3 regions of the Promicromonospora xylanilytica genome follow, and region 3 is predicted to be linked to each of the others. Evidence: predicted binding sites of a transcription regulator. Region 3 holds the regulator's gene; each other region holds the start of a gene.
What was found. The regulator LexA, encoded in region 3, represses DNA repair genes until DNA is damaged. The targets are predictions, from matches to a motif close to TCGAACANNTGTTCGA.
Positions count from the first base shown of each region.

Region 1 (9,569 bases), on a different contig from region 3:
AGTTCGACGAGGACGGCGGCGCGACGGCGGTCGACTCGTCCGAGCGGGGGAGCGACGCGAGCATCGTGGTGGCGGACGACGCCGCGGCCTGGCAGACCGTGACGGTGGACCTGCTGCCCACGGAGGGCACGTTCCCGCTCCATCTCGTCTTCCCGGACAGCAAGGCGCGGGTGAACTGGATGGAGATCGAGCCCGGGGACCCTGCCGGACCGGGTGCGTGCACCGATCCTGACCAGCGCGCGACCGTGGTCGTGGGAGACGTGGACAGCGGCGTGCCGAACCATGACGCCGGTGACGGATGCACGGTCAACGACCGGATCCTCGACGAGCAGGACTGGAGCAACCGCGGCGAGTTCATCAAGCACGTACGAACCGTGGTGGCGGAGCTCGAGAGCGACGGCGTGCTGACGGAGAAGGAGGGACGGGACATCAACCGCGCCGCCGCACAGAGCGACGTCGCCCGGAAGGGCGAGCGGCGCTGACCCGACTCGTGGACGGACGCGGGACGGACGCGTGACGGACGCGGGCGGCCCGGGGCGAGACGCCTCGGGCCGTCCGCGTCCGGTCGTGCTTCCAGAGATGGCGACCCCCCGACCCGCCCGGCCAGCCCGACCCGCCCGGCCAGCCCGACCGCGTCGGCTACCGGACGCCCGCCAGCGCCTCGCCCAGCGGCGTGCGGGTGTGCAGCACGCGCACACCGGTGCGGCGGCTGTCGACCAGGCCGGCGTCGCGGAGCACGGTGAGGTGGTGGGACGCGGTGGACACCGCGAGGTCGGTCAGCCGGGCGCACTCGGACGTCGAAAGCGGCTGCTGGAGCTCGAGCACGAGGCGGGCGCGGGCCGCCCCGAGCAGGGCGGTGAGTGCGGCGAGGGCGTCGGCGCCGTCGCGGTGCCAGGTCTCGGACACACCGTGCGCAGGGTAGAAGATCGTGGGTTGGGCCGGGCGCTCGGTGAGCACGGCGCAGCCGCGGGTGGCCATCATGACCGAGGGGACCAGCACCAGGCCGGTCCCGCCGCAGTCGACCACCTCCTCGTGCTGACGCATCTGGACGCGGACGATCTCGTCGGCCCAGGTCACCGTCGAGTGCAGGGTGCCGGCCATCTCGGCGAGCCCCGCGTCGCTGCTGCGCCGCGAGCGGACCGCGACGTCCGCTCGGAGCAGGCGCAGCATCTGCGGCCAGACGGGTGCGAGCAGCGTGTCCCATACCTCCTGCCACGCCCCGACGATCCGCGTCCTGGCGCGGTCGGGCGCCGCGATCAGGTCGCGGATCTCCTGCTGCCTGGCGCCGGTCGAGCGGAGCACCATCTTCTCCAGGTCGAACCGGAGCCGTTCGGCGGGGACCTGGCGGAGCCGTTCGGCCTCCTCCTCCGGCGTCATGTCGCCCGACGGCGTGGCGGTCAAGAAGTCGGGCAGGTAGCCGTCCACGCCGCAGATCGTGGCGATCAGCCGGAAGGCCTCGCCGGACGGCCTGGTGTCCAGACCGCGGAACCACCCCCAGTGCAGCGGTGCGCTCTGCGGGCGCAGGGTGGTCCGCACCGCATGGACCAGCTCGTGCCCGGGGGAGATGCCGAACCGCACCGCCGAGATGTCGCTCGAACCGAGCCGGAACTCCACGTACTTTCGATCCACGTCGAAAGCGTAGTCAGTGGTGCCGTGTCGGGCGGAGAGTGGGGCCATCAGGACGCGACACCCGCTCAAGGTGCCGCTGTAGGTCCCGTCGAAGATCCCGCTGAAAGGAATCTCATGCCCAGCTCCGCACCGATCCCCGCCGACAGCATCCGCATCGGCGACAGCCGCACCCTCCGGTTCGAGGGTGCGTCCTACGGGGCCAACGTGTCGTTCTTCCTCGTCACCAACGACCCGGGCCGGGGCCCGAGCCTCCACCGGCACCCGTACGACGAGACCTGGTCGGTGCTCGAGGGCGAGGCGACCATCGTGGTCGGCGACGCGACCTTCGTCGCCCGCGCCGGTGACACCGCCGTCGCACCGGCGGACACGTGGCACCGCTTCACCAACACCGGTACCGGGACGCTCCGGATGGTCTGCATCCACGCCTCGCCGGTGATGATCCAGGAGTTCGCTCCCGAAGCATGACGGCGGCAGGTGTTGCCCGCCGTCGCGCGCACGACCAGAATTCAGCGCAACCAGTCAGAAGGGAAGCAGTCCCATGACCCAGTACTTCCTGACCATGCCGCACGACGCGGCAGAGGAACCGACGATGGAGTCGATGAAGGAGATGGACCCGGCGGAGCTGGAGGCGGTCTTCGCCGCCGTCGGCGCCTTCAACACCGCCCTGACCGAGTCCGGGGCCTGGGTGACCGCGGGCGGGCTGCACCCGCCGTCGACCGCGATCACCGTCGACGCCACCGGCGCCGAACCGAAGCGCGTCCCTGGTCCGTTCGTGGACGCGCCGGAGTACGTCGGCGGGTTCTGGATCATCGACGTCGCGGACCAGGAGACCGCGCTCGGCTGGGCCGAGCGGGCCTCCGCGGCCCTGCAGTCGCGGATCGAGGTGCGTGCCCTGCAGGAGGAGCCCCAGTAGCGGACCGGACGCCGGGCGGGGTCAGCGGTCATCGCCGGACGGCGTGGCTGCCGGCCCCGGCCCGGCGGGGATCGGCTCCTCGAACACCAGCAGCGTGTGCGTGTTCACGATGCCCTTCATGCCCTGGATCTGGTCCAGGATCAGGTGCCGCAGGTCGGCGTTGTCCCGTGCGCGGACGAGCAGGACGAGGTCGAACTCGCCCCCGACCAGCCCGATGTGGTCCACGCCCCGGAGCCTGCGCAGCTCCTCCCGGACCGAGCGCCACTCCGCCTGCTCCAGGTTGACCGTGACGTAGGCCGACGTGCCCAGGCCGGCCAGCACCGGGTCGATGTCCGCGCGGTAGCCGCGGATGACGCCCGTCGACTCGAGGCGGCGCACGCGCGCGTAGGCGTTGGCACGCGAGATGTGCAGCTTCTCGGACAGCGTGCGCATGGACATGCGGCCGTCCTGCCGCAGCTCGTCGACGATGCGCTGGTCGACGTCGTCAAGACTCGATTCCACTTGTCTTGCGGCCACGCCCTCAGCTCCTTCGCCGGTGGACATTTGGATCGCATGACCAGCATATTGCTGGACGTTCTCTTGGATCGTCGCCGTTGATGGATTCCGGAGAGAACCTTGACGATCATATCTATATGACAGGCATCACAGGCAGGGCAAGTGACCCAGATCGCATGCTCCCGTCCCGGGAGCCGGTCATGCTCCTCGGCCCGGACGGCCGTCCCACGGCCGCGGAGGGCCTGCCCGCGGCCGATGCGCTGCTGCGGGGCCTCGCGGGCATGATCGCCGCCCGCCGCTTCAACGAGCAGGCGTCCGCGCTCGTGCGGCAGGGTCGGCTCGCGGTCTACCCGTCGTCGTTCGGGCAGGAGGCCTGCCAGGTCGCGGCGGCACAGGTGCTCACCGCCGACGACTGGCTCTTTCCCACCTACCGGGACACCGCGGCCGTCGCCGCGCGGGGGGTCGACCCGGTCGACACGCTCGGCCTGCTCAAAGGCGACTGGCACTCCGGGTACGACCCGTACGAGCAGCACGTCGCACCCCTGACGACGCCGCTGGCCACGCAGCTCCCGCACGCCGTGGGCGTGGCGCACGCGGCGCGCCTGCGCGGGGAGCCCGTCGTGGTGCTGGCGATGTGCGGCGACGGCGGCACGAGCGAGGGCGACTTCCACGAGGCGCTGAACTTCGCGGCGGTCTTCCGGGCGCCGGTCGTCTTCTTCGTCCAGAACAACCAGTACGCGATCTCGGTGCCGCTGGCCCGGCAGACGGCGGCCCCGTCCCTCGCCCACAAGGGAGTTGGCTACGGCGTCCCGGGTGAACAGGTGGACGGCAACGACCTCGCGGCGCTCCTGTCGGTCCTGTCCGGAGCGGTCGAGCGCGCCCGCGGCGGCGCGGGGCCACAGCTCGTCGAGGGACTGACCTACCGCATGCAGGCGCACACCAACGCCGACGACGCGACTCGCTACCGCGCCGACGACGAGGTATCGGCCTGGGCGGCCAAGGACCCGCTGGCGCGGCTGGACGCGTACCTGCGGGTCGAGGGTGTGCTGGACGACGCGCGGGCAGCGGCCTTCGGCGAGGCCGCGGAGCAGGTGGCCCGCCGCATGCGGGACGGCCTGAACCAGGACGTCGAACCCGACCCCGACGACCTGTTCCGGTACGTCTACGACCGCCCGACGCCCCAGCTCGAGGAACAGCTCGCCCAGGTCAGGGACGAGCTCAGCAGGGATCAGCAGGGCCGTGACTCGCAGGGCCGTGACTCGCAGGGCCGTGACTCGCAGGGCCGTGGCCCGCAGAGCAGAGTGGAGACCCGCTGATGACGACCACCACGGTGGAGCGCGCGACGCTCAGCACGGCGCAGGCGATCAACCGGGCCCTGCACGACGCCATGGCGGAGGACCCCTCGGTGCTCGTGCTGGGTGAGGACGTCGGCACGCTCGGCGGCGTCTTCCGGGTCACCGACGGCCTCACGGCTCTGTTCGGGGAGGACCGCTGCTTCGACACACCGCTCGCCGAGGCGGGGATCGCGGGCTTCGCCGTCGGCCTGGCCATGAACGGCATGCGTCCCGTCATCGAGATGCAGTTCGACGCCTTCGCCTATCCCGCGTTCGAGCAGGTGGCGAGCCACATCGCCAAGATGCGGAACCGGACCCGCGGTCGCGTGGGGCTGCCGCTGGTCATCCGGATCCCGTACGCCGGCGGCATCGGCGGGGTCGAGCACCACTGCGACTCGTCGGAGTCCTACTACGCCCACACCCCTGGCCTGCACGTCGTCGCGCCGTCGAACCCCGCGGACGCGTACTCGCTGCTGCGCGAGGCGATCGCGTCGCCCGACCCGGTCGTCTTCCTCGAGCCGAAGAAGCTCTACTGGGCGAAGGGCGAGGTCGCCCTGGGTAGCGCGGGGCCGGGCATCGGTACGGCCGTCGTACGCAGGCCGGGCACCGACGCCACCCTGATCGCCTACGGGGCGGCCGTGCCGGTGGCGCTCGAGGCGGCCGAGGTGGCCGCGGGGGACGGCAGGAGCCTGCAGGTGGTCGACCTGCGCTCGATCGTGCCGTTCGACGACGCGACCGTGTGCGCGGCCGTGGAGTCGACGGGCCGCGCGGTCGTCATCGCGGAGGCGGCGGGCTTCGCGAGCGTCGCCTCCGAGATCGCGGCCCGGGTGAGTGAACGCTGCTTCCACTCGCTGTCGGCACCGGTGCGCCGCGTCACCGGGTTCGACATCCCGTACCCGCCGCCGAAGCTCGAGCACTTCCAGCTCCCGTCGGTCGACCGGATCCTCGACACCGTCGACGAGCTCCAGTGGGAGGACGCGTGACCAGCACCGCGACCGCACAGACATTCCTCCTGCCCGACCTCGGGGAAGGACTGACCGAGGCCCAGGTGGTGCAGTGGCTGGTCGCCGAGGGTGACACCGTTGCCGTCGACCAGCCGGTGGTCGAGGTCGAGACCGCCAAGTCCGTGGTCGAGGTACCCAGCCCGTACGCCGGCCGGGTCGGCGTGCTGCACGCGGCAGAGGGCGAGCTCGTGGAGGTCGGGAGGCCGCTGATCACGATCGAACCGGAGGAGGTCGGTACCGGGCGCGATGGGGAGGCGGCGCGCGATGGGGAGGTTGCGCGCGATGGGGAGGCCGCCGAGGCCTATCGCGAGGAGGAACAGGCCGGCTCGGGCAACGTGCTCATCGGGTACGGCACCTCGGCGCGGGCCGCCTCGGGTCGCCGACGCCGGCCGCGCGGCGCACCGCCGGTGGCCCCCGCCGCCGTGCCGGACGACCGGCCGGTCAAGGTGGTCTCGCCTATCGTCCGGCGACTGGCCCGCGAGGCCGGGCTGGACCTGCACACGATCCGGCCCACCGGCGCCGGCGGGGTGGTCACCAGGTCCGACGTGTGGGCCGCCGTCGAGGGCGCGCGGGCAGCTGCTGCGGCGCCCGCGCCCGCTGTTCAGGCCGCTCCGCCCGGGGCCGTGCCGAGTGCGGCGCCCGTCCCGAGCGCCGCGGTGCCCGTCCCGAGCGCTCCCGGCGAGCGGCGCATCCCGCTCAGCGGCTTCCAACGGGCCGCGTCCCGGGTGCTCTCGCGGAGCCGTGCGGAGATCCCCGAGGCGACGGTCTGGGTCGACGTCGACGCCACGGCGCTCTGGGAACTGCGCGAGGCCGCCCGCACGCCGGCCGGCCCAGGGCCTGGCCTGCTCGCGTACGTCGCACGGTTCGTCGTGGCAGGCCTCAAGGAGTACCCGGTTCTCAACGCCCGGTTCGACGCTGAGCACGACGAGATCGTCGTTCCCGACGTCATCAACCTCGGCATCGCCGTGCAAAGCGAGCTCGGGCTCGTCGCGCCCGCCGTGCTCGGGGCCGGCTCGATGACGACGACCGAGCTCGACACCGCCCTGCGCGACCTCACGACCCGGGCACGAGCCGGCAGGGCGACGCCGGAGGAGCTCACGGCCGGCACGTTCACCCTGAACAACTACGGCAGCCTCGGGGTGGACGGCAGCGCGGCGATCATCAACCACCCGCAGGTCGCGATCCTGGGCCTCGGCCGCATCATCGACCGGCCGTGGGTGGTCGACGGCCAGCTGGTGCCGCGCAAGATCGCCCAGCTGTCGTTCGTGTTCGACCACCGGGTGTGCGACGGTGCGACCGCGGCCGGGTTCGTGCGTTCGGTGGCCGACGCCGTCGAGCACCCCGCCGCGGCGATCGTGCGGCTCTGACGGGGTGCCGCTGGGCTGTGGTGTTCAGCGGCGCCGCCCTTCTAACACGCGCTCTACGGGCTTGATGCCTCGTTGGTGGCGTGAGAGCGTTGTCGTGCCACAGGCCGCCTCTCCTGACCGTCCGGGGGAAAGGCGAACAGTCGTCAGGGCGGCCTGAGGGTCGCCTTGCATCTGGCACACAACCGTTCTTTCGCCGCCCGGCTCTGGGCTGTCTTCTTTCTCAACGGGGCTGTTCTCTCCAGTTGGGCCCCGCGGATACCAGAGGTCAAGCAGCTTCTGGATCTCAGCGACCGCGAATTGGGCACTGCCCTGTTCGGTGTCGCCGCAGGGTCTGTCCCCGCACTGCTGCTCACCGCCCGGATCCTTGACCGGGTGAGGTCGGGACCGGTCTGCGTGATGACCGCGCTGCTCTTCAGCGCGTCGCTGCCCTTGATCGGCCTCGTCGAGGACGTATGGCAGCTGACCGGCGTGCTCATGCTGCTCGGGGCGTCCAGCGGCGTCCTCGACATCGCAATGAACACCACCGGTATCGCCTACCAGCAGCTCACCGGTCACCGGGTCTTGTCCCGGTTGCACGGTGGGTACAGCCTGGGCGTGCTCGCCGGAGCCTTGGGAGGCGTGGCCGCCACGCATGGGGGTGGCACGGTGACCGAGCACTTCCTCGCCGTCACCGTCGTCCTTGTGGGCCTCACATTGGTGTGCGCGCCGGCGTTGTGGTCGCAACCCTTGAACCCCGGCGCCCGAGGGGTCGAAGACGCCGACCCCGCCCTTGCCCGAAACGGGCGCTTCGGCCTGCCGGTGGCGATTGCGGTGCTGGCGGTATCCGGCCTGCTCGTCGAGGGGTTGGTCACCGATTGGTCGGCTCTGCTGATCACCCGTGACCTCGGAGCGCCGGCCTCCCTGGGGGCCACCGCTCTGGCGTTGTTCAGCTTGGCGATGTTCATCTCTCGTTCGGCCGGTGACGCCGTGCTGAACCGCTTCACGGAACATGGGGTCCTGACGACCGTCGCCGTAGTCGTGATCTGCCTCGTGGTGCTCGGCTCCCTGGTCGCCCATCCGCTGGTCATGGTCGTGGCCATGGGCCTGGTCGGGCTGTTCCTTGGCCCGGTCTTCCCCATCGCGGTCTCCCGGGCCGGCCGGTCAGCGCCCGGACACGCCGCGACGATGACCGCGCGGGTCAGTGCCGTGGGGTACATCGCCTACCTCGGCGGACCGCCCGCGATCGGCTTCGCCACCGACGCCATCGGTCTACCTGCCACGTTCGCCGCGGCGGCGGCCCTCAGCGGCGTGAGTATCGCCCTCGTTCGCCGGGGTCCCGGCTGAGACTGCCACAGCCTCCGGGCGGTCAGGCATCCCGACCAGGTCGTGAAGAGTTATCCACAGATTCTATTTTGACCCTGCGATACGTACGAGTGTTCGAGATAATGGGATCGGCGAACAGGCGACGGGCAAGGGGGTGGGTGCTGATGGGTCAGCCGACGGATGGGACGGCGCCTGGTGCTCTGCCTGCTGCTCGGTCGGTCGAGGACGCGCTGGCGCGGATCGAGGCCGCGGTAGCTGATCTCGCGGTCCTGACGGACCCGGGGGTGTTGGAGGGGTGGGACGCACCCAGTGTGGGCCGGTTGGTCGACGCGCATGCCCGGATCCGGCAGGTGACCGGCCGGTTGGACGGTGTCCGATACACAGTGCTGCCCAGGATCGAGGCGGAAGGTTCGTGGCGGTCGGGCGGGATGGCGCGTACGTTCGCGTCCTGGCTCCGTGTCCGTGAGGGTGTCTCGGCTGGGACGGCGCGTAAGGACATGCTGATCGCCCGTCGTCTGGCAACCGCACTGCCGGTGACCCGGGAACGCCTGGTCGCGGGAACCGTGGGTGTGGATCATGTCCGGGTGTTGACGCAGGTCGCCCCGACCAGTGAGACGCGTACGGATGCGTTGGCGTGGCTGATCGATACCCGTACCGGAGAGGCGACGACGCCGGAACAGTTCGTGCAGACCGTGCCCGTCGACTTCCCCGTGGATGACCCGGACGGGTCCCGCACGCGTGCGGTGGTCACCCGGGTGCTGCAGGACGCGGTCGCTGACGGGACGCTGGTGACGGGTGAGGGTCTGGTCCTGCGGGAGGCGAACGTGCTGAACGCGGATCAGTTCCGGGTGGTGGCGCGCAGGTTCGCGTCGGTGACGGACCCGGATACCGACGAGGTGGAGGACGACAAGGCGGCCCGGGGTGAGTTCCTGGACCTGTCCAAGACGTTGGGTGGGTATCACGTGGCTGGTTTCCTCACCGACGAACACGGACTGCTGGTCCAGAGCGCGCTGACCGCGGTGATGGGTGCCCCGGCCGCGGAGGACACCCGCACCACGGGGCAGCGGCGGGCGCAAGCCCTGGCGGATGTGGCCCGCGTCGTGCTGGACACGAACCAGGCCTCGCCGGGGGCGGCGATCGCCCCGCACCTACATGTCACGGTGTCCTGGACCGAGCTGGAGACCCAGGTCACCCGCACCCGCGACGGCCTCTGCGTGACCTGCGGGCACACGACCACACGCCGAGCCCCAACCGGCACCACTGGCGCCACCGGCACGGCTGGCACCACGGGCACGGCTGGCACGACCAGCACGACCAGCACGACCAGCACGACCAGCACGACCAGCACGACCAGCACGACCAGCACGACTGGCACGACCAGCACGACTGGCACCACCAGCACGGGCGCGGTCGGCGCCACGGGCACGGCCGGTACAACGTCGCTGTCCGGGCTGCTCACGGGTGGTGGCCCGGTGTTCACCGAGACCGGTGGTCGTGCACCACGCGCGTTGTTGCGGCGGTTGGC
Region 1 is NZ_BAAGRP010000007.1:313,846-323,414, reverse strand. It holds gene ACYVK7_RS09270 (ThuA domain-containing protein) at 1-482, shown strand, start outside; gene ACYVK7_RS09265 (ArsR/SmtB family transcription factor) at 640-1,629, opposite strand; gene ACYVK7_RS09260 (cupin domain-containing protein) at 1,744-2,094, shown strand; gene ACYVK7_RS09255 (YciI family protein) at 2,168-2,542, shown strand; gene ACYVK7_RS09250 (Lrp/AsnC family transcriptional regulator) at 2,564-3,058, opposite strand; gene ACYVK7_RS09245 (thiamine pyrophosphate-dependent dehydrogenase E1 component subunit alpha) at 3,214-4,353, shown strand; gene ACYVK7_RS09240 (alpha-ketoacid dehydrogenase subunit beta) at 4,353-5,354, shown strand; gene ACYVK7_RS09235 (dihydrolipoamide acetyltransferase family protein) at 5,351-6,742, shown strand; gene ACYVK7_RS09230 (MFS transporter) at 6,908-8,065, shown strand; gene ACYVK7_RS09225 (DUF222 domain-containing protein) at 8,167-9,569, shown strand, end outside.
Region 1: the regulator LexA is predicted to act here: its motif matches at 8,147-8,162, upstream of ACYVK7_RS09225 (DUF222 domain-containing protein).

Region 2 (9,569 bases), on a different contig from region 3:
AGGAGCACACCGGTCCGGTCTCGCTGTCGGCACCGGCCTGGTTGTCGGCGCCGTTCGGGTTGTCGGCGCCGTTCGGGTTGTCGGCACCGTTCGGGTTGTCGGCACCGTTCGGGTCCGGTCGCCTGTCCGTGCCCGACTGCGGGGAGGCACCCGTGCCTGTCCCGGGGCTCGTGTCCGTGTCCGTGCCGTGGATCGTGCTCGTGTCCGCGTCCGTCCCGGGGCTCGTGTCCGCGTCCGTGTCCGCGTACCGGTCGGCCGGCAGGAGACGGCCGGTGACGATCCCGGTCAAGGAGTCGGCACGGAGCTGGCCCAGCGTGCGTTCCTCACCCACGGCGTGCCGCAGCTGGTGGGCCATGTCGTCCACGACGTTCCAGACCGCGGCGGCGTCCACGGCCGGCAGGTAGGCCGACAGCCAGCCCATGTCGTTCTCCGCCCGGTCCAGCTGCACGCCGCGTCGCTGGGCCGCCGCTCTGGCGGTCTCCGCGGCGCCGTGACGGGACTTGGCGAACGCGAGCATCCGGTCCCGCAGCCACCGCCACGTGCGGCGCGGCGCGTGGGGCAGGAACCGGGCGATCGCCTCCGCCCGCTCGGCCACCGTCAGCTGGGAGGCGCTGCGCAGCAGTGTGTGAGCCTTGCGCACGTCGATCCGCCCCGAGGTCAGGGCACTGATGACTGCTGGATGCTGAGCACCGCTCTCGGCACGCACGACCACCTCGGTAGCCTCCGGCTCGGTCACCACCAGCTCACTGGTGACCTGGCCGACCAGGGAGTTGTGTGCGAGCGGGTGCGACTCCCTCGCGGCGCGTTCCGCCACGATCTGGGCCTGCAGACCGGCGGCCCACGACTGCAGTCGGGCGCACGCGGTGACCAGGTCGCCCAGGGCGTCGTCGGGCAGGTCGGCCAGCGGACCGTCGCCCGCGGCGCCGGCTCCCAGGTTGTCGTCCGCGTCGACCGCCTCGGCGACGACACGTGCCAGGCGCGAGCCCGGTGCACCGGTCAGGGCCTGGCGCAGGACGTCGACCGGCCAGAACGGCACCGGCACGGCGTCGGGCGGCTCGTTCTCGAACGGGCCGCCGGGCGGCACCATGACACCGGGCGGCACCGTGGCGCCGCTCGTGGCCGTGTTCTGCCTGGTTCCCATGCCTGCCCACCCCCTCGGCCGATGATCGGTAGACGTACCATCTCTGCGGACGTCTGTTCGACCCTAGCCTCCACCACTGACATCCGCCCGGCCGTCTGCTGTCCGCAGAAACAAGCCGCACCGAGCTGCTGCCCGCCGTGTCGACCCCATGGCCGCGGGAGCCCTGGCCGCGCTGCCCGCGGCACCGCCGACCAGGCTCGGCAGCGCTCGGCACCCACCCGCATGCCGCCCGGGGATGTCGGTGTCCGGTGGTTTACTCCACCTCATGAACGACGACTCGACCTACGAGTTCTCCACCGACCCCGCCCGGATCGACCCCGCTCGGGTGCACCAGCTCGTCTCGCGGCACACCTACTGGGCCGAGGGCCGCACGCGCGAGGTGATGGACGCCGCCATCGCGGGTTCCCGCCCCTACGGCGTCTTCCACGGCGGCACGGGCGAGCAGGTGGCGTTCGCGCGCGTCGTGACGGACGGCGCGACGTTCGCCTGGCTCGCCGACGTGATCGTCGACCCGCGGCTACGCGGCCGCGGGATCGGCAAGCTGCTGGTCGGGGGCATCGTCGCCGACCTCGAGCCGCTCGGCCTCCGCCGTACGGTGCTCGTGACGGCCGACGCCCACGGGCTCTACGAGCAGTTCGGCTGGGAACCGGTCGACGAGGCGTACCGGTGGATGGAACGCCGGGGGTCGAGCCCCTCGAGCACCAGCACCAGCACCAGCACCAGCACCAAGGAGGTCAGCGCATGAGCATCTCCGTCGAGGTCGGTGACCTCACCCACGTCGCGACGGACGCCGTCGTCAACGCGGCGAACTCCCTGCTCCTGGGCGGCGGCGGGGTCGACGGCGCCATCCACGCGGCGGCGGGGCCGCGCCTGCTCGAAGCGTGCCGGCGGCTGCGGAAGACCTCTCACCGGGACGGCCTGGACGTCGGCGATGCCGTCGCCACCCCGGCGTTCGACCTGCCGGCGGCGTGGGTGATCCACACCGTCGGACCGAACCTGCACCGCGGCCAGGACGATCCCGCCCTGCTCGCGTCGTGCTTCGCGCGGTCGCTCGACGTGGCCGCTGAGCTCGACGTCCGCTCGGTCGCCTTCCCTGCCGTGAGCGCGGGCGCCTACGGCTGGCCGGTGCGGGACGTCGCCCGGATCGCCGTCACGACCTGCCGCGGCTGGCTCGCCGAGCACCCGGAGGCCAGCCCGGACGAGGTGCGGTTCGTGGTCCTCGACGAGCGGGCACGGGACATCTTCGAGACGGCACTGCACGCCGGGTGACGGGCGGTCGTCCTGGACGATGCGGCGCGGCGCCTCGATACCGTCGAGCACCGGCACCTGCACGTCCCGGCGCAGGTGACTCAGCTCGTGAGCAGCTTGCGCAGCTCCGCCGGCGTCGTGGCGAGCGCGGCGGCGCCGGCGGCCTCCAGCTCGCCGGGTGCCGCGTAGCCCCAGGTCACGCCGATGGTCGGTACGTCGTGGTGGGCGGCGGCGTGCACGTCGTGCTCGCGGTCGCCCACCATGACCACCTGGCCGGGGTCCGCGCCGAGAGCCACGGCGTGCGCCAGGGCTCGCTCGACCACCACCTCCTTGCCCTCGACCAGGCCCGCTGCCTCGCCCGCCGCGCCGTGCACGCCGTCGAGCCCGCCGGTCAGGTACACGTCGAGCCCGAAGTGCTCCACGATCTGCCGCGCGTAGTGCTCCGGCTTGGCCGTGGCGACCAGGAGGGTCACTCCCTCCTCGCGCAGCTCCGCGAGCGCCTCGGGAAATCCGGGGACCACGGAGTTGTCGAACATGCCGTGCACCTCGAAGTCGCGCCGGTAGGCGGCGATCGTGGTGGCGGCGTCGGCGTCGGACAGGCCGATGGCGGTCATGCTCGCCCCGAGCGGCGGGCCCACGAAGGTGCGCAGCACCTCGTCGCCGGGGACGGCGAAGCCCGCGTCGGCGAACCCGACGCGCAGGGACGCGATGATGCCGGGGGCGGAGTCGGTGAGGGTGCCGTCGAGGTCGAGCAGGACGTGCGTGGCGCGGGTGGGGAGCGAGAGGGTCACCGGACGAGCGTGCCACACGTTCAGTGGTGCCCCGCGTGGGTGTCCGCGGCGGCGTCGCGCCCGTGGTCCGGCGGTGTCCCCGCCTGCTGCCCCGGTTCGACGACGACGAACTGGCCCATCATCCCCTCGTCCTCGTGGAGCAGCATGTGGCAGTGGTACATGTACGGCACGTCGGGGTCGGTGTAGTCGTCGAACCGCATGAGCAGCCGGTAGGTGCGCTGCGGTTCGAGGTAGACGGTGTCCTTGGGCCCGGCGAGCTCGGGCGGTGGGGCGTCGCCGTCGACGGACAGGACGCGGAACTGCACGTCGTGCACGTGGAAGCTGTGCGGCATGGGCACGGTGCTGCGCACCTCCCAGATCTCGGTGCTGCCCTCGGTGACGACCTCGTCGATGCGCCCCATGTCCATGCGGCGGCCGTTGATCCTGCGGTCGTCGAGCTCGAAGGTGCGGGTCACGGCGGCGTCCGCCTCGTGGGGTGTGTCCTGGTGCGCGTGGGCCGAGGTGTCCCAGGCGGGCTCCGGCGACGGCGCGAGGTCGTCGGCGGCCCGCAGCTCGAGCACGTCGAACGCGTCGTTGGCCCCCATCGCGAACGGGACGACGACGCCACCCAGGTCGGCCTCGAACGAGTGCAGGCGGGTGGTGTCGCCGGGCTGCAGCCGCACGACCACCTCGGCGCGCTCGCCGGGTGCGAGCCGCACGTGGTCGAGCCGGACCGGGGCGTCCAGCAGCCCGCCGTCGGTGGCGACGAGGTCCATCTCCCGGTCGGCGAAGCCGAGCTGGTAGGTGCGGGCCGTAGACCCGTTGAGCAGGCGCAGCCGTACGCGCTCGGTGGTCACCTCGTGGTACGCGCCGATGGTGCCGTTCGTCATGACGACGTCGCCGAGGGTGCCGGGTTCGCTGCCGTCGTCCGAGAGCTCGAGCTGCCCGTTCTCGTCGAGGACCTTGTCCTGCACGATCACCGGGACGTCGTCGACGCCGTAGGTGTGCGGCAGGTCGGCGGCGCGGGAGGCGTCGTCGTCCAGGAGGAACAGGCCGGCCAGACCGCGGTAGACGTGCTTCTCGGTGGCGCCGTGGGGGTGCGGGTGGTACCAGAGCGTGGCGGCCGGCTGGTCGATCCGCCAGGTGGGGCGCCAGGTGGCTCCGGGCTCGACCGCCTGGTGGGGCCCGCCGTCCATCGTGGGGGGCAGGTGCATGCCGTGCCAGTGCACGCTGGTCGGTTCGTCGAGGTCGTTCGCCACCTCGACGGCCACGCGCTCGCCGCGTTCGGCGCGCAGGGTGGGGCCGAGGTAGGCGCCGTCGAAGCCCCACGTCCGGGTCGCGGTACCGGGCCGGAACTCGGTCTCGCCCTCCTGCGCCGTGAGCGAGAAGACGCGCGTCCCGTCCACGACCTCCGACGGCGCCAGCGGCGGGACGGCCAGCTCGTTCGTGAACTCGGTCCGGTCGACCGAGGTGACCGAGCCGGGCACGAGCGCGCACCCGGCGACGGCGAGCACGACCGTCGCCGCGCCGGCGACGAGCCCGGCAACGCGCTTCACCGGTCCACCCCCAGCAGCCGCTGCACCCCTGCGGCCGCCAGGCCCGCCAGCGCTCCCCACATCGCGTCGAACAGCAGCGCGGGGACGATGGTCCACAGCGGCCCGCCGCCCGGGCCACCGGCGCCGCCGAGCACGGGCACCAGCAGCGCGACGACGTGGGCGACGAGCCCGTAGGCCACCCCTGTGAGCGTGAGCGTGAGCACCGGACGGGGCACGCGGCCCAGGCCGACCACCCCGATCCAGACGACGGCGGTGATGCCGATGATGGTCAGCGCCCGGGGTGCGCCGGTGCCGAGCGCCCCGGTGAGGCCGGCCAGCGGCCAGAGCAGGGCCAGTGTGGCCAGGCCCCCGACGAGGGCCCAAGGGATGGTGGGTCGCGCCGGCCGGTCCGGGGCGGGCAGCGGAGGAAGGTGTGGTGAGGTCATGCCTCGACGGTGCCCGCGGGACGCCGGTCGGCACATCGGCCCGGGATCGTCTCCTGATGTCGCCTGGGGGCGACACCGACCCTGATGCCTCGGCGCCGCGGGGTCCGTAGGGTGACGGTGTGCCCGAGCAGAACGCGGTCCCGCGAACGGTCGACCCGCGCGTCACGGACGTCGTCCTGGGGCTCGCCATGGCCCTCGTGGTCGCGGTGGTCGTCGCGGCCGACCCCGACACCGCGCGGCACGCCGGACCCGGCGCGTACCTGTTCGCGGTGGCCTTCGGGGCTCTGGTGCTGCTGCGGCGCCGGGCGCCGCGCACCGTGCTGGCGCTCACGGTGCTCGGCGTGTTCGTCTACTACATCCTCGAGTTCGCGCCCATCGGCATGACGCTGCCCGCGATCGCCGCCCTGTACTCCGCGGCCGAGCTGCGGCACACCGCCTGGGCCGTCGGGGGCGGGGCCACCCTGATGGCCGTCGCGACGTACTACCGGACGGTGGGCAACACCCCCGAGGAGGAGCTGGCGCCGTACGACCTGGTCACGAACCTGGCGCTCGGGGCTGCCGCCATCGCGCTCGGCGTCGCGGTCCGGCTCACGCGTGAGGCGCGCGTGCACGAGGCACGGGCCGCCGAGCAGCGGCTGCAGGCGGAACGCCTGCGCATCGCGCGCGACCTGCACGACGTCGTGGGGCACAACCTCTCGGTGATCGCGCTGCACTCCGGGGTGGCCGCCGAGGCGGTGGGCCGCGACGACGCGGCGGCCCGCGGCGCGCTCGAGCACGTGCGGGAGGCGACGTCGGGCACGCTGCACGAGCTGCGGTCGACGGTCCGGGTGCTGCGGGAACCGTCCGGCGCCGCGGCCCCCACCGGCCTGGCGGGCGTCGACACCCTGGCCCGTTCCGCACGGGCGGCGGGGCTCGTCGTCGACGTCACGCTCGACGTGCCGGACGGCGCCCTCGACGGCGCGATCGACGCCACCGCCTACCGCGTCGTGCAGGAGTCCCTCACCAACGTGCTGCGGCACGCGTCGGCCACCCGGGTGACGGTCTCGGCGCGGGTGGCCGAGGACCGGCTCGCCCTCCGTGTCACCGACGACGGCCGGGGCGCCGGCGCGGGCCTCGTACCCGGTTCCGGGCTCTCCGGGATGCGCGAGCGGGTGACCCTGCTCGGCGGCGGCCTCACCGCGGGCGACGCACCCGGCGGCGGGTTCCTCGTCGCCGCCGACCTACCCCTTCGGCTGGACGGGGACGACCGGTGATCCGGATAGTGCTGGTGGACGACCAGGAGCTCGTGCGCGCGGGCCTGCGCGCCCTCGCCCAGAGCGAGGGCGACATCTCCGTCGTCGGGGAGGCCGCCGACGGGCGGGCCGGGGTGTCCCGCGTGCGGGAGCTGCGGCCCGACGTCGTGCTCATGGACATCCGCATGCCGGGCCTGGACGGGCTGGCCGCCACCCGGGAGATCGTCGCCGACCCGGCGCTCGCGGGCACCAGGGTGCTCATCCTGACCACGTTCGACGAGGACGAGCACGTGTTCGACGCCATCCGGTCCGGCGCCGCCGGCTACCTGCTCAAGGACGTCGCGCCGGCCGAGCTGCGCCGCGCCGTCCGGGTGGTGGCGGCCGGCGAGTCACTGCTCGACCCCGGCGTGACGGCCACCGTGCTGCGTGCCGTCGCCGCGAGCCCGGCGCCCCGGTCGGGCGACGACCGGCTCGCCGCGCTCACCGAGCGCGAGCGCGAGGTGCTGCAGCAGCTGGGCCGGGGCCTCACGAACGACGAGATCGCCCGCGAGCTCTACCTCAGCCCGGCCACCGCACGCACCTACGTGAGCAGGCTGCTCGCCAAGCTCGGCGCGCGGGACCGCGCGGCGCTCGTCATCCTCGCGTACGAGACGGGCCTGGTCAGAGCTCCCTGAGCCGCGGCAGCACGTCCTCGCTGAACTGCGTGAGGAACCGCTCCTGGTCGTGGCCGGGGCCGTGCACCACGAGGTGGTTCAGCCCGGCGTCGACGTACGGCTTGATCATCTCGACCGCCTGCTCCGGGTCGGACGCGACGATCCAGCGCTTGGCGACCTGCTCGATGGGCAGCTCGTCGGCCAGCTGCTCCATCTCCGTGGCCGAGGTGACGCTGTGCTTCTGCTCCGGCGTCAGGGACAGCGGCGCCCAGAACCGCGTGTTCTCCAGCGCGGTGGCGGCGTCGCGGTCGTAGGAGATCTTGATCTCGATCATCTTGTCGACGTCTTCCGATGACCGTTCGGCTTTCGCCGCACCCTCGGCGACCGCGGGCAGCAGTTTCTCCGTGTACAGGTCCATGCCCTTGCCGGAGGTGCAGATGAAGCCGTCGCCCGCGCGCCCGGCGTACTTCGCCACGAGCGGGCCGCCCGCTGCGACGTAGACCGGCACGGGGTTCTCGGGCCGGTCGTAGATGTTGGCGCCGACCAGCTCGTAGTAGTCGCCCTTGAAGTCCACGGAGTCCTCGGTCCAGAGCGCCCGCATGAGCTGCACGGCCTCGCGCAGCCGCGCGAACCGCTCCTTGAACTCGGGCCACTCGCGGCCGGAGACCGCCGTCTCGTTCAGTGCCTCGCCCGTGCCGACGCCGAGGATCACCCGGTTCTCGGTCAGCAGCGCGAGGCTCGCGAACGTCTGCGCGATCACGGCGGGGTTGTAGCGGAACGTGGGGGTCAGCACGCTCGTGCCGAGCTGGATCCGGGAGGTGCGCTCCCCCGCGGCGGCGAGCCAGGCGAGCGCGGACGGCGCGTGACCCCCCTCGTGCCGCCACGGCAGGAAGTGGTCGGAGACCATCGCACTGTCCAGTCCCACCTCCTCAGCGCGTACTGCGAGCTCAACCAGCTCGCGCGGCCCGAACTGCTCGGCGGACGCCTTGTACCCGATTCTCAGAGTCACATCTGCGACCCTACGCTCGATCTCCGCCGTGCGAGCCGTGGCGTCGCACACATCACGTCCGCCCAGGTCAGGTCATCCGTGCAGCGCCTGGTAGGCGCGGCTGACCGGCTCGTGGTCCAGGTGCGGCGCCAGCCACCCGCTGGTGTCCACCAGCCCCTGCATCGACACCCCCGTGCTGATCCCGAGCCCGTCCAGCATCCAGAGCAGGTCCTCCGTGGCGAGGTTCCCGGTGGCCGACTCGGCGTACGGGCAGCCGCCGAGCCCGCCCGCCGACGTGTCGAACGTTGTCACGCCGTGCCGCAGCGCCGCAGCGACGTTGCCGAGCGCCTGCCCGTAGGTGTCGTGGGCGTGCAGCGCCAGCACGTCGTCGGGCAGGCCCGCGGCGTTCAGGGCGTCCAGGAGCGCGACGACGTGCCCCGGCGTGCCGACGCCGATCGTGTCGCCGAGCGAGAGCTGCTCCGCGCCGAGGTCCAGGAGCCGCTTGCCCGCCGCGACCACCTGCTCGATCGGCACGTCGCCCTCCCACGGGTCGCCGAAGCACATCGAGACGTAGGCCCGCACCCGCATCCCCGCCGCCCGAGCCCGCGTCATGACCGGCTCGAACATGGCGTACTGCTCGTCGAGGGAACGGTTCAGGTTGCGGCGCGCGAAGGTGTCGGTGGCGCTGGCGAAGATCGCGACGTGCCGCAGGCCCAGGTCCTGGGCCCGGTCCAGGCCGCGCTCGTTCGGCACGAGCACCGGCAGGTCACGGGCCCGGTCGCCGAGCCGGTCCACGAGCGCGGCGAGCACCTCCTCGGCGTCGGCGAGCTGGGGCACCCAGCGCGGGTGCACCAGGCTGGTGGCCTCGACGTAGGGCAGGCCCGCGTCGAGCAGCCGCTCGACCAGGCCCACCTTGACCGCCGCCGGCACCACCGCCTTCTCGTTCTGCAGGCCGTCGCGGGGGCCCACCTCGTAGATCGTCACCCGCTCCGGCAGGCTCGGGTCGGGCACCACCTGGGGGCTGCGCAGCTCAGGCATCGGCCGCCTCCTGGGCGTCCGCCGGCAGCACCTCGAAGAGCACCTGCCGCGCCGCGACCTGCTCCCCCGCCACCGCACGCACGCGCACCACACCGTCGCCGGGCGCCATCAGCGTCACCTCCATCTTCATCGCCTCCAGCACGCCGAGCGGCTGCCCGGCGGTCACCGCGTCGCCGTCGTGCACCTCGACGGCGGTCAGCACGCCGGGCATGGCGGCGAGCACCACGCCGTCGGACAGGTCGGCCGCGGCGACGCTCGACGCGCTCGGCCGGACGAACCGGAACGTGTGCCCGCGCGTGCTCACCTCGACCGACCGCGGGCCCACGTCGACGGCGAACCGCGCGGTCGCACCGTCCAGCGCGAGCAGCCCGTCGCCCACGGCGCGGCACGACGTCGGCGGCTCGTCCGCGCGACGCACCTCGCCCCGCGCGGTGCTCACACGGAGCACCGTGTCGTCCAGCTCGACCCACGTGTCGGCGGGCGGGCCGCCGAGGCGCCATCCGTCACCGCCGTCCGGC
Region 2 is NZ_BAAGRP010000007.1:673,268-682,836, forward strand. It holds gene ACYVK7_RS10830 (HNH endonuclease signature motif containing protein) at 1-1,141, opposite strand, end outside; gene ACYVK7_RS10835 (GNAT family N-acetyltransferase) at 1,407-1,886, shown strand; gene ACYVK7_RS10840 (O-acetyl-ADP-ribose deacetylase) at 1,883-2,410, shown strand; gene ACYVK7_RS10845 (HAD hydrolase-like protein) at 2,491-3,180, opposite strand; gene ACYVK7_RS10850 (multicopper oxidase family protein) at 3,201-4,715, opposite strand; gene ACYVK7_RS10855 (hypothetical protein) at 4,712-5,140, opposite strand; gene ACYVK7_RS10860 (sensor histidine kinase) at 5,260-6,393, shown strand; gene ACYVK7_RS10865 (response regulator) at 6,390-7,046, shown strand; gene fgd (glucose-6-phosphate dehydrogenase (coenzyme-F420)) at 7,033-8,034, opposite strand; gene ACYVK7_RS10875 (hydroxymethylglutaryl-CoA lyase) at 8,107-9,051, opposite strand; gene ACYVK7_RS10880 (acetyl/propionyl/methylcrotonyl-CoA carboxylase subunit alpha) at 9,044-9,569, opposite strand, start outside.
Region 2: the regulator LexA is predicted to act here: its motif matches at 1,187-1,202, upstream of ACYVK7_RS10830 (HNH endonuclease signature motif containing protein).

Region 3 (9,569 bases):
CTGATCGATTCCGGCGAAGAACGCCGGGATCGAAAGGATGATGTCGAGCGGGTACTCCGGCAGCGCAGGGGTACCGACGCGCTCCGGCTCCTTGTTGATGACGGTGCCCAGGCGGCGGCGGCGCGTGACGGCGCCCTGCGCCTCCAGCTGCGCCAGAGCCTCGCGCAACGTGTTCCGGGAGACGCCGAGCACTCCGCTCAGCTCCGTCTCCGGAGGGAGCCGAAGGTTGCCGTCTCGTCGATGCTGCGCGATCAGCTCCACGAGCTGTGCGTGGGCACGCTCCACCGCCGCACGGGTCATTGGTGTGGACACAGGCACCTCAACCTTCCGCGACTCAATGAACAATCTAAAGGTAGAACCATACTGAACTGACCATCGACTGTCCAGCAAGGGCTTGACAGTCATCCGGCACTGAGACGATCGTGGATCACGACCATAGATGCAACGAAAGTTCCATCAATGATCCAACTAATGCGGAGGCCAACGAAGTCCATGCATCAGCAACTAGCTGTCCCACCGTCTGCGTCACCCGGGGGTGACACACCACCGACCCGACAGTCCGAGCGGTCCGCCGAACGGGCTCGGCGGGTTCGCCGAGCGGTCGTCGACACGGCCCTTGGCATGCTCGGATTCGTCATCATCGTCAGTGCCTGGCAGCTCGCCTCGACCTTGGGTCTCATGCAGCCCGGTCTGTTGCCCACACCAGGAGAGGTCGGGCGGGTGCTCCTGGAAGGGCTCTGGTCCGGCAACCTGCTCAACGACCTCCTCATCAGCAGTCGTCGCGTCGTCATCGGGGTCACGATCGGTATGGCGGCCGCGATCCCCATCGGCTTCGCCCTGGGCTGGTTTCCTCGGGCACGGGTGACGTTCAACCCGCTCGTGAACTTCTTCCGCGCCCTACCGCCGATCGCTCTCGTTCCGCTGGTCGTCATCTACTTCGGCATCGGGGAGGTCGCACGTGAGGTGATCCTCGTCTACGCAGCCTTCTTCGCCACGATCATCGTGGTCTACGAGGGGATCGGCGGGATCGAGGAGAAGTACGTCCGCGCCGGTCGCACCCTCGGAGCAGGGCGAATGGAGCTGTTCACCCGCGTGGTGCTCCCCTTGTCCACGCCCCACATCTTCACTGCGGCGCGCATCTCGCTCGGTATCGGCTGGTCCTCGCTCGTCGCTGCGGAACTGGTAGCCGCCCAGGACGGCCTGGGCGCTGCGATCCAGAACGCGAGCAACTACCTCGACGTGCCCACCATGTACGCCGGAATCATCCTCATCGGTGCGGCGGCGCTCGCGATGGACCTCGCTATTCGTGTGACGGCCAGTCGCGTGCTGCGCTGGCAGGACAGGGGAGAACGATGACCACCACCACCGACCTCAACGTTCGGGAGATCAGCGTCGGCTTCGGCCGCGGTGCCAAACGCGTCAGTGTGCTGGAACGGATCAGCCTTGCCGCCGCCGAGGGGGAGTTCGTGGCGATCGTCGGCCCCAGCGGTTCGGGCAAGAGCACGCTGCTCAACGCGGTCGCCGGCTTCGTCACACCGGACGACGGAACCGTCGAGGTGGGTGGGGAGCCGGTCACGGGACCAGGACCGTCCCGCTGCGTGGTCTTCCAGGAGTACGCCGTGTTCCCGTGGCTCTCTGTCGAACGCAACATCGGGTTCGGTACGCGCCTGCGCGCATGGCGCGGCGACCCGGCACGACGGACGGAGACCGTGGACAGGTACCTGGACCTGATGGGGCTGACCGCCTTTCGGGACGCGCTCCCCAAGACCCTCTCGGGTGGTATGCGCCAGCGCGTCGCGATCGCCCGGGCGTACGCCGTGGATCCAGCGATCCTGCTGATGGACGAACCTTTCGCCGCGTTGGACGCCCAGACCCGCGAGCACATGCAGGAAGCACTGCTCGACATCAGCCGACAAGAACGCCGCACGGTCCTCTTTGTCACCCACCAGGTGGAGGAGGCGCTGTATCTGGCCGATCGCGTGGTCGTCATGGGCGCCCGTCCAGCCCGCATCCAAGCGATCATCGACGTCCCGTGGGGCGCCGAACGCGACCACGACCTCAAGCTCACCGAAGAATTCATCGCCCTACGCCGCCAGGTGGAGCACCTGCTCCACGACGTCGAGCGGCCGGCTGCCCGAAAGGACACCCCGTGATCACCACACGCACCACCGCACTCGCGGCCGCTGCGGCGGCCGCCGCGCTCACCCTGGCAGGCTGTGCCGGTTCTCCTCAGACAGCCTCGGAGTCCGAGGACGGTCTGACCACCGTACGGGTCGGCTACATTCCCGGTGCGCACGACATCGCGCAGCTCTTCGTCGCAGACGAGGCGGGGTACTTCGCCGAGCAGGGGATCCAGATCGAGACGACGGCGTTCCAGACCGGCATCTCTCTGTCCCAGGCGCTGACGGGCGGCAGCCTCGACGTCGGCGTCATGGGCGCCGTCGTGGCGAACTTCCCTGCGAAGGGGCAGGGCCACGTCATGGTTCTGAACAATCAGCAGACCGATGTCCACCAGATCTGGGCCGCGCCCGACTCAGGTGTCACGAGCATCGAGGACCTCGAGGGGTCCACGATCGCCACCACCTCCGGCACCGCGTCCGACCTGGTCCTGCAGGTCGCCCTGGATCAAGCCGGCATCTCGAGGGACGAGGTCGAGATGGTGAACCTGGAGATGCCGGCCGTGGCGAACACCTTCGTGACCGGCGGCGTGGACGTCGCGTCCCTGTGGGCACCGTTCGACCAGCAGGTCACCGAGATCATGCCGGATGCGAACCTGATCGCCAGCGCCGCCGACCTGGACGCGCCGATCTCCGGCGGCTGGGTGTCCTCCAACGGGTTCTACGAGGACCGGCCCGAACTGGTGCAGGGCATGGTCCGTGCCTGGCAGCAGGCCAACACCGACATCGTTAACGATCCGGATGCCGCCCTGGACATCTTCTGCCCACGGATCGCCGAGAACATGGACCAGGAGCAGTGCGAATCGCTCTATGCCCGGACCGAGGCCTACACGAACGACGAGTGGGCGAAGCTCTACCAGGACGGCACGGTTCTGCGGTGGATAGGAACGATGCAGTCGACGTTCGAGGACATCGGCGCTCTCGAGGGAGCCGAGCTCCAGCCCGAGGACTACGTCGACACCACGACGTTCCTCGACGTGCTCGATGACTGAGCCGACCCTGGCCGGAGAGGCGGTGCCCGAGCCCATGCTCGGCATCAACAACCAGACGGTTCCGACGGCGACCGCGCTCGAGGTCATCATGGGCGCCGCGCAGTACGGACTGGGGAGCGTCGAGCTCACGTCGGAGGCCCTCGGGGAGGACACGGACAGCCTCACCGCCGCGCTGCGCGCGCACCGCGTGCGACTCCTGGGCGTCTCGCCCTCGGCCGCACTGCACGGGTGGCACGCGCGGTGGGACGACGAGCTCGAGGGCGCCATGCGGGCGGAGATCTACCGCGCCGCAGAAGCGGGTGCCGGCTACTTCGTGATGCCTTTCATGCGGCCTGCCGGCGACTCGGACACCGTGACCGCAGGGCTGCGCCGCGCCCTACCGATCGCAAGGGACGCCGGCCTGCGGCTCGCCGTCGAGCCGATCGGCCATCACGATGTGCTGCGCCGTACGGACCAGCTCGCACCCGTGCTGACGGCGCTGAACGACGGCGTGATCGGGATGCTGCTCGACTCCTTCCACTTCTTCCGTGCCGGCCAGTCCCTCCAGGACCTGCAGCACCTCGACGGCGTGGACGTCCTCGCAGTACAGGTCTCGAACGCCAACCACCGCCCGACGAACCAGCTTCTCGGATACCGGGACCGCACATTTCCGCTGGACGGCCCGTTCGACGTGACCGGGCTGTGCCGGGAAACCGCACGCCGCTGGCCGGAAGCACCCGTGGTCGTCGAGGTGATCGGAGAGCTGGCGGCGGTCACTCCGTTCCCGGACGGCATGCGGACAGCCGCCATGCAACTTCGCGAGATCACCCAGCTCACCGAGCGAGAGGATGCCCGACGTGCCTGACCGTCCGAACGTGCTGGTCATCATGGCCGACCAGATGATCGCAGACCTCACCGGCGTGTACGGCCACCCGGTGGTACAGACGCCCAACCTGGAGCGGCTGGCCCGCCGGGGCGTGCGGTTCGACGCCGCATACTGCCCGGTCCCGGTGTGCTCACCATCGCGCAGCTCGATGCTCTCCGGGCGGTACGCGTCCACGAACTCCGCCTGGGACAACGCCGCGCCGATCAGCTCGGACATCCCGATGCTGCCGCACTACCTCGCCACGGCAGGCTACGACTCCGCCCTGGCCGGAAAGATGCACTTCGTGGGCGCCGACCAGGTGCACGGGTTCGCCAAGCGGCTCACCACCGACATGTTCCCGAGCACGCTGGCCTGGACGCCCGACCGCGACGCCGTCGGCAGGTTCGCACACCCGGGGAACCCGGACGGGCCACCGATCGCGATCGACTACGTCACCTCGGGCCCCGTGCAATGGACCGAGCAGCTGCAGTTCGACGAGGAGGCCCATTACCGAGCGCTGGAGTATCTCCGCTCCCGGCGCACGTCCCGGCGCGGTTCCTTGCAGATGCCGGCCACAGAGCCGGAACAGGACCCGTGGCTGCTGGTGGCTTCGTACCACCACCCCCACGAGCCGTTCCTCGCCCCGCAGAAGTACTGGGACCTGTACGCCGACGCCGAGACGGATCCCGTGCGAGTACCCGCGAGCCCGGAACTCCCCCGGTCACCGATGGACGACTGGGTGGACGCACTGCACGGCGTCGACGGCGTGGACCTCACCGACCCGGAGGAGGTGGCCCGGACGCGCCGGGCCTACTACGCCCTGGTCACCTACATCGACGACAAGGTCGGCGAGCTGCTCGACACGCTGGAGGAGACCGGCCACGCCGACGACACGGTGATCGTGTTCACGAGCGACCATGGCGACATGCTGGGCGAGCGAGGAATGGTCCAGAAGCGAACCTTCTACGAGTGGTCGTCCCGGGTACCACTGATCATCGGCGGTGGCCCTGTCGAGGCACAGGGCGTCACCTCCGCGACTCCGGTGTCCCTCGTGGACCTGACGTCAACCTTGTGCGACCTGGTGGGCGTCGAACCCGTGCGGCAGGACGGGCGCAGCCTCGTCGGCGAGCTGCGCAACGCGGAGATCCCCGCAGCGCCTGTGTTCGTCGAGTATCACTCGGAGGGTGTGTATGCCCCGTGCTGGATGCGCCGCGAAGGGGATCTCAAGTACGTCTACGTGCACGGCCACGGTCACCAGCTGTTCGATCTCTCGACCGACCCCGATGAGAGGCATGACCTCGCCGGCGACCCCCGGTACGCGGACGCGGTCGCCAGGGCACGTGCCGACATCCTCAGTCGCTTCGACCCGGACGACATCGAACGCAGGATCCGGCGGAGCCTCGCCGACCGGCGGCTGGTTCGGAGCGCCATGGCCGCCACAGGGACGGTCTGGGCCTACGACCCGTCACCGGGGATCTTCACCCAGTACTGGCGAGAGACCTAGGAACGCGAATGTCGCTCGTGCGGCTCTCCTGGGAGCCCAGGACTCGGTGAGCATCGCACCGGCTTCCTCCCGGTGCCACATGAGTACGACGAAGGCCGCCGACCTGGTCGTTCACCAGGTCGGCGGCCCCTACCACCGAGGCTCAGCCGCTCTTGCGGCGGAACATCTTCTGCACGGGGCCGGTCGTCTCCGAACCGTGCACCGCACCGGTATTCACGTCGCCCGCGGCGGTCCGGTGCCGGGCCGCGTTCTTGCGGTCCAGCGCCTCCTTGAACTTCGCCTTGGCGTCCGAGCTCGGCGCCGTCGCCACCTTGGGCTCCTCGGCGCCCTGGGTCTCGGCCGCCTCGGCCGCCTCGGTAGTGGGCTTCTCGTCCGTCACACCGATCACCTCCTCTTGTTCCGGGGGTCCCTCGATCGGGTCCGTCGTCCGCTCAGCCTGCACTACGGCACACGTGGGTGCCAACATTTTTCGCGGGCGACCCCGGCCTGGGCACGCCGGCGCCCATACGGCCGCCCGTGCGCCGTCAGGCCTGCGCGGCGGCCCGCTCGGCACGCTCGGCACGGAGCGAGGTGATCGCGCTCTCGAAGTCCTCGAGCGAGTCGAACGACTGGTAGACGCTCGCGAACCGGAGATAGGCCACCTCGTCGAGCTCCCGCAGGGGGCCGAGGATCGCGAGACCCACCTCGTACGCGTCGATCTCGGCGCTGCCGTTGCTGCGAAGGGTCTCCTCGACGCGCTGGGCCAGGATGGCGAGGTCGTCATCGCTCACCGGCCGCCCCTGGCACGCCTTGCGCACGCCCGCGGCGACCTTGTCGCGGCTGAACGGCTCGGTGGCGCCGGAGCGCTTGACCACGGACAGGCTGGCGGTCTCGACGGTGGTGAACCGGCGGTTGCAGTTCGGGCACTGCCGTCGGCGCCGGATCGACAGGCCGTCGTCGGCGGTCCGTGAGTCCACTACGCGCGAGTCGGCGTGGCGACAGAACGGGCAGTGCATGCTCACTCCTGCGTGGGTCGACCACGGACCGGAGGCCTCCGGTCGCGTCCCGACGGTAAGCGGGCAAACCACCCTCATGCAACATCGCCGCAGCATTTGACGACGAATCGAGGCCTCCGGTCACTCCTTGGGAAGGAGCAACAGCTCTCCGACCCGTAGAGCGCCCGACGACATCTGGTTCAGCTCCTGGAGCCGCCCGACGGCGTGCCGCACGTCCTCACCAGGCTCCGCGATCTCTCGGGCGAAGCCCCAGAGGGTCTCCCCCGGCTGCACCGCGTGCACCCGGACCTCCGTCGGTTCGCCAGGGGCGCTCGCCACCGCCGTGGCACCCCAGGTGATCATCGGCGCGAGCAGGAGCATGGCCAGCAGCACGAGCGCCACCCGGCCTCGCCGGGTGAGCCGCAGGCCTGCCACGCCGAGCCGGTCCGCGATCGTTCGCGCCCGGGCCGGCGGATACGCCCGGTGCACTACCGGTCCGGCCGCCGGCGCGAGCGCCCGGCCGTACGTCGGCGCGTACGCCTGCCCATACGTCGGGGTGTACTGCCGCAACGGGATCACGTCCCCCATGGCCCCTCCTCGAAGAGTGACTGAGTTCTTGCCGTTCATACAAACGTTCGTCGAACGCCCGTACCATTGTGTAGCACGGGACACCGTCGATGTCGAGACACGCTCGAACATTCGTTTGAGCCGAGCGGGTTTGTGATCTAGAGTGGGTCGCGCAGAGGAGAACATTTGTCGGAACGGGAGGGGCACGGGCATGACGGGACGGGACGGGACCAGCGACACGAGAGCCGTCGACACGGCACTCTCGGGCGTCGCCACGCTGGACGCGCCGGGCGACAAGGCGGTCGCCGACGTGCACGCGATCTCACCGACGGACCGCCTCACCGAGCGGCAGCGCCTCGTGCTGGACACGATCCGGCAGTCGTTCGAGACGCGGGGCTACCCGCCGTCGATGCGCGAGATCGGCGAGGCGGTCGGGCTGGCCAGCCCGTCGAGCGTCAAGCACCAGCTCCAGATGCTCGAGAAGAAGGGCTTTCTGCGTCGCGACCCGAACCGACCGCGTGCGATGGAGCTCGTCGAGCCCCTGGCGGACCAGGTCGACAAGCCGAGCCGCGGCGAGATCCACTGGCCCGAGCCGCGGCGTAGCGGCCAGGTCCACTGGGGCGGCTCGGTACCTGACGACGCGAGCACCCCGCCGCCGTCGTACGTGCCGCTGGTCGGCCGGATCGCGGCCGGTGGCCCCATCCTGGCCGAGCAGGTCGTGGAGGACGTCTTTCCGCTCCCCCGTCAGCTGGTCGGCGACGGCGAGCTGTTCCTCCTCAAGGTCGCCGGCGACTCGATGGTCGACGCGGCGATCTGCGACGGGGACTGGGTCGTCGTGCGGCGCCAGAACGTCGCCGAGCAGGGTGAGATCGTCGCGGCCATGATCGATGGCGAGGCGACGGTCAAGACGTTCAAGCAGACGGACGGGCACGTGTTCCTGCTGCCCCAGAACCCCGCCTACGAACCCATCCCGGGCGACGAGGCTCAGGTTCTGGGCCGCGTGGTCGCGGTCCTGCGCAGCCTCTAGGGCTGCACAGCCGATGGAGAACGGGGTGGTGTTCCTGCTGGGTCCACAGCAGGAACACCACCCCGTTCTCGCCGCCCGGGCACGCCCCTAGAAGCCGAAGCGCTTCTGGACCGCTCGCACGCTGTCCGCCGAGGCGCGCAGGCCCGTCAGCTCGTCGTCGGACAGCGGGACCCGCACGTTGTCGGTGACCCCGCGCCGGTCGACGCGGGACGGCACGGACAGACAGACGTCACCGATGCCGTGATAGTCGTCCAGCAACGACGACACCGGCATGATCCGGCGTTCGTCCTTGAGGACCGCCTCGATGATGCGGGTCGCGGCCAGGCCGACGGCGTAGTTGGTCGCCCCCTTGCCCGCGATGATCCGGTAGGCCGAGTCGACCACCTCGCGGTGCACCTCCGCGCGCACGGCGGCGTCGATCGGCGGCCTGTCGCCGAGCGGCACCCAGTCCAGCAACGGGACGCCGCCGATCGTGGCGGAGCTCCACAGCGCGATCTCGGAGTCGCCGTGCTCCCCGGCGATGTACGCGTGCACGTTCCCGACGGCCACACCGCAGCGCTCGGCGAGGACGACGCGCAGCCGCGAGGAGTCCAGGACGGTACCGCTGCCGAACAGTCGCTCCCGCGGCAGGCCGGAGATCTGGAGGGCCGCGTAGGTCACCACGTCCACGGGATTGGTCACCATCAGATACGTGGCGTCGGGCGCCACCTCCACCAACCCCGGCAGGATCTGGTGCATCAGCCCGATGGTCGCCTCGGCGAGGTCGGTTCGGGTCTGCCCGGGCTTCTGCTTCGCCCCGGCGGTCACGACGACGACGTCCGCCCCCGCGCAGACCGCCACGTCGTCGGAGCCCTCGACCTGCGCCTGCGACGTGAACATCAGGCCGTGCCGCAGGTCGAGCACCTCCGCCTCGACCTTGGCCCGGTTCACGTCGTGCAGGGCGATCGTGCGGGCCGAACCTCGGGTGAGTGCCGCGAAGGCGAGGGTCGAACCGACCGCCCCCGCGCCCACGACGGCCAGCTTGGTGGTACGGGAACCTGACGGCTCCGTGTCCTGGACGTCCGGGTGGGCTGCCATGTGTTCCAGGCTATGTGTCGAGCCGGGCGAGCGCGGCGCGAACGAGTGCTGGATCCGTGGTGGGCCAGAACCCGGGCATCGACCGGGTCAGGAACGACGCGTACCGCGCGGTCGCGAGCCGCGGGTCCAGGACCGCGACCACCCCGCGGTCGTCCATGCTCCGCACGAGACGCCCGGCCCCCTGTGCGAGCAGCAGCGCGGCGTGCTGTGCGGACACCGCCATGAACCCGTTGCCCCCGGCCTGCTCGACGGCCCGGGCTCGGGCCGCCTTGACCGGGTCGTCGGGGCGGGGGAACGGGATGCGGTCGATGAGCACGAGCTGGCACGACGGCCCCGGCACGTCGACGCCCTGCCACAGCGACAGCGTGCCGAACAGGCAGGCGGTCGGGTCGTCGGCGAACTGGCGC
Region 3 is NZ_BAAGRP010000074.1:139,173-148,741, reverse strand. It holds gene ACYVK7_RS23580 (GntR family transcriptional regulator) at 1-312, opposite strand, end outside; gene ACYVK7_RS23575 (ABC transporter permease) at 622-1,356, shown strand; gene ACYVK7_RS23570 (ABC transporter ATP-binding protein) at 1,353-2,153, shown strand; gene ACYVK7_RS23565 (ABC transporter substrate-binding protein) at 2,150-3,169, shown strand; gene ACYVK7_RS23560 (sugar phosphate isomerase/epimerase family protein) at 3,162-4,013, shown strand; gene betC (choline-sulfatase) at 4,006-5,517, shown strand; gene ACYVK7_RS23550 (DUF5302 domain-containing protein) at 5,660-5,896, opposite strand; gene nrdR (transcriptional regulator NrdR) at 6,042-6,512, opposite strand; gene ACYVK7_RS23540 (LysM peptidoglycan-binding domain-containing protein) at 6,633-7,079, opposite strand; gene lexA (transcriptional repressor LexA) at 7,270-8,085, shown strand; gene ACYVK7_RS23530 (L-lactate dehydrogenase) at 8,173-9,162, opposite strand; gene ACYVK7_RS23525 (ATP-dependent DNA helicase) at 9,173-9,569, opposite strand, start outside.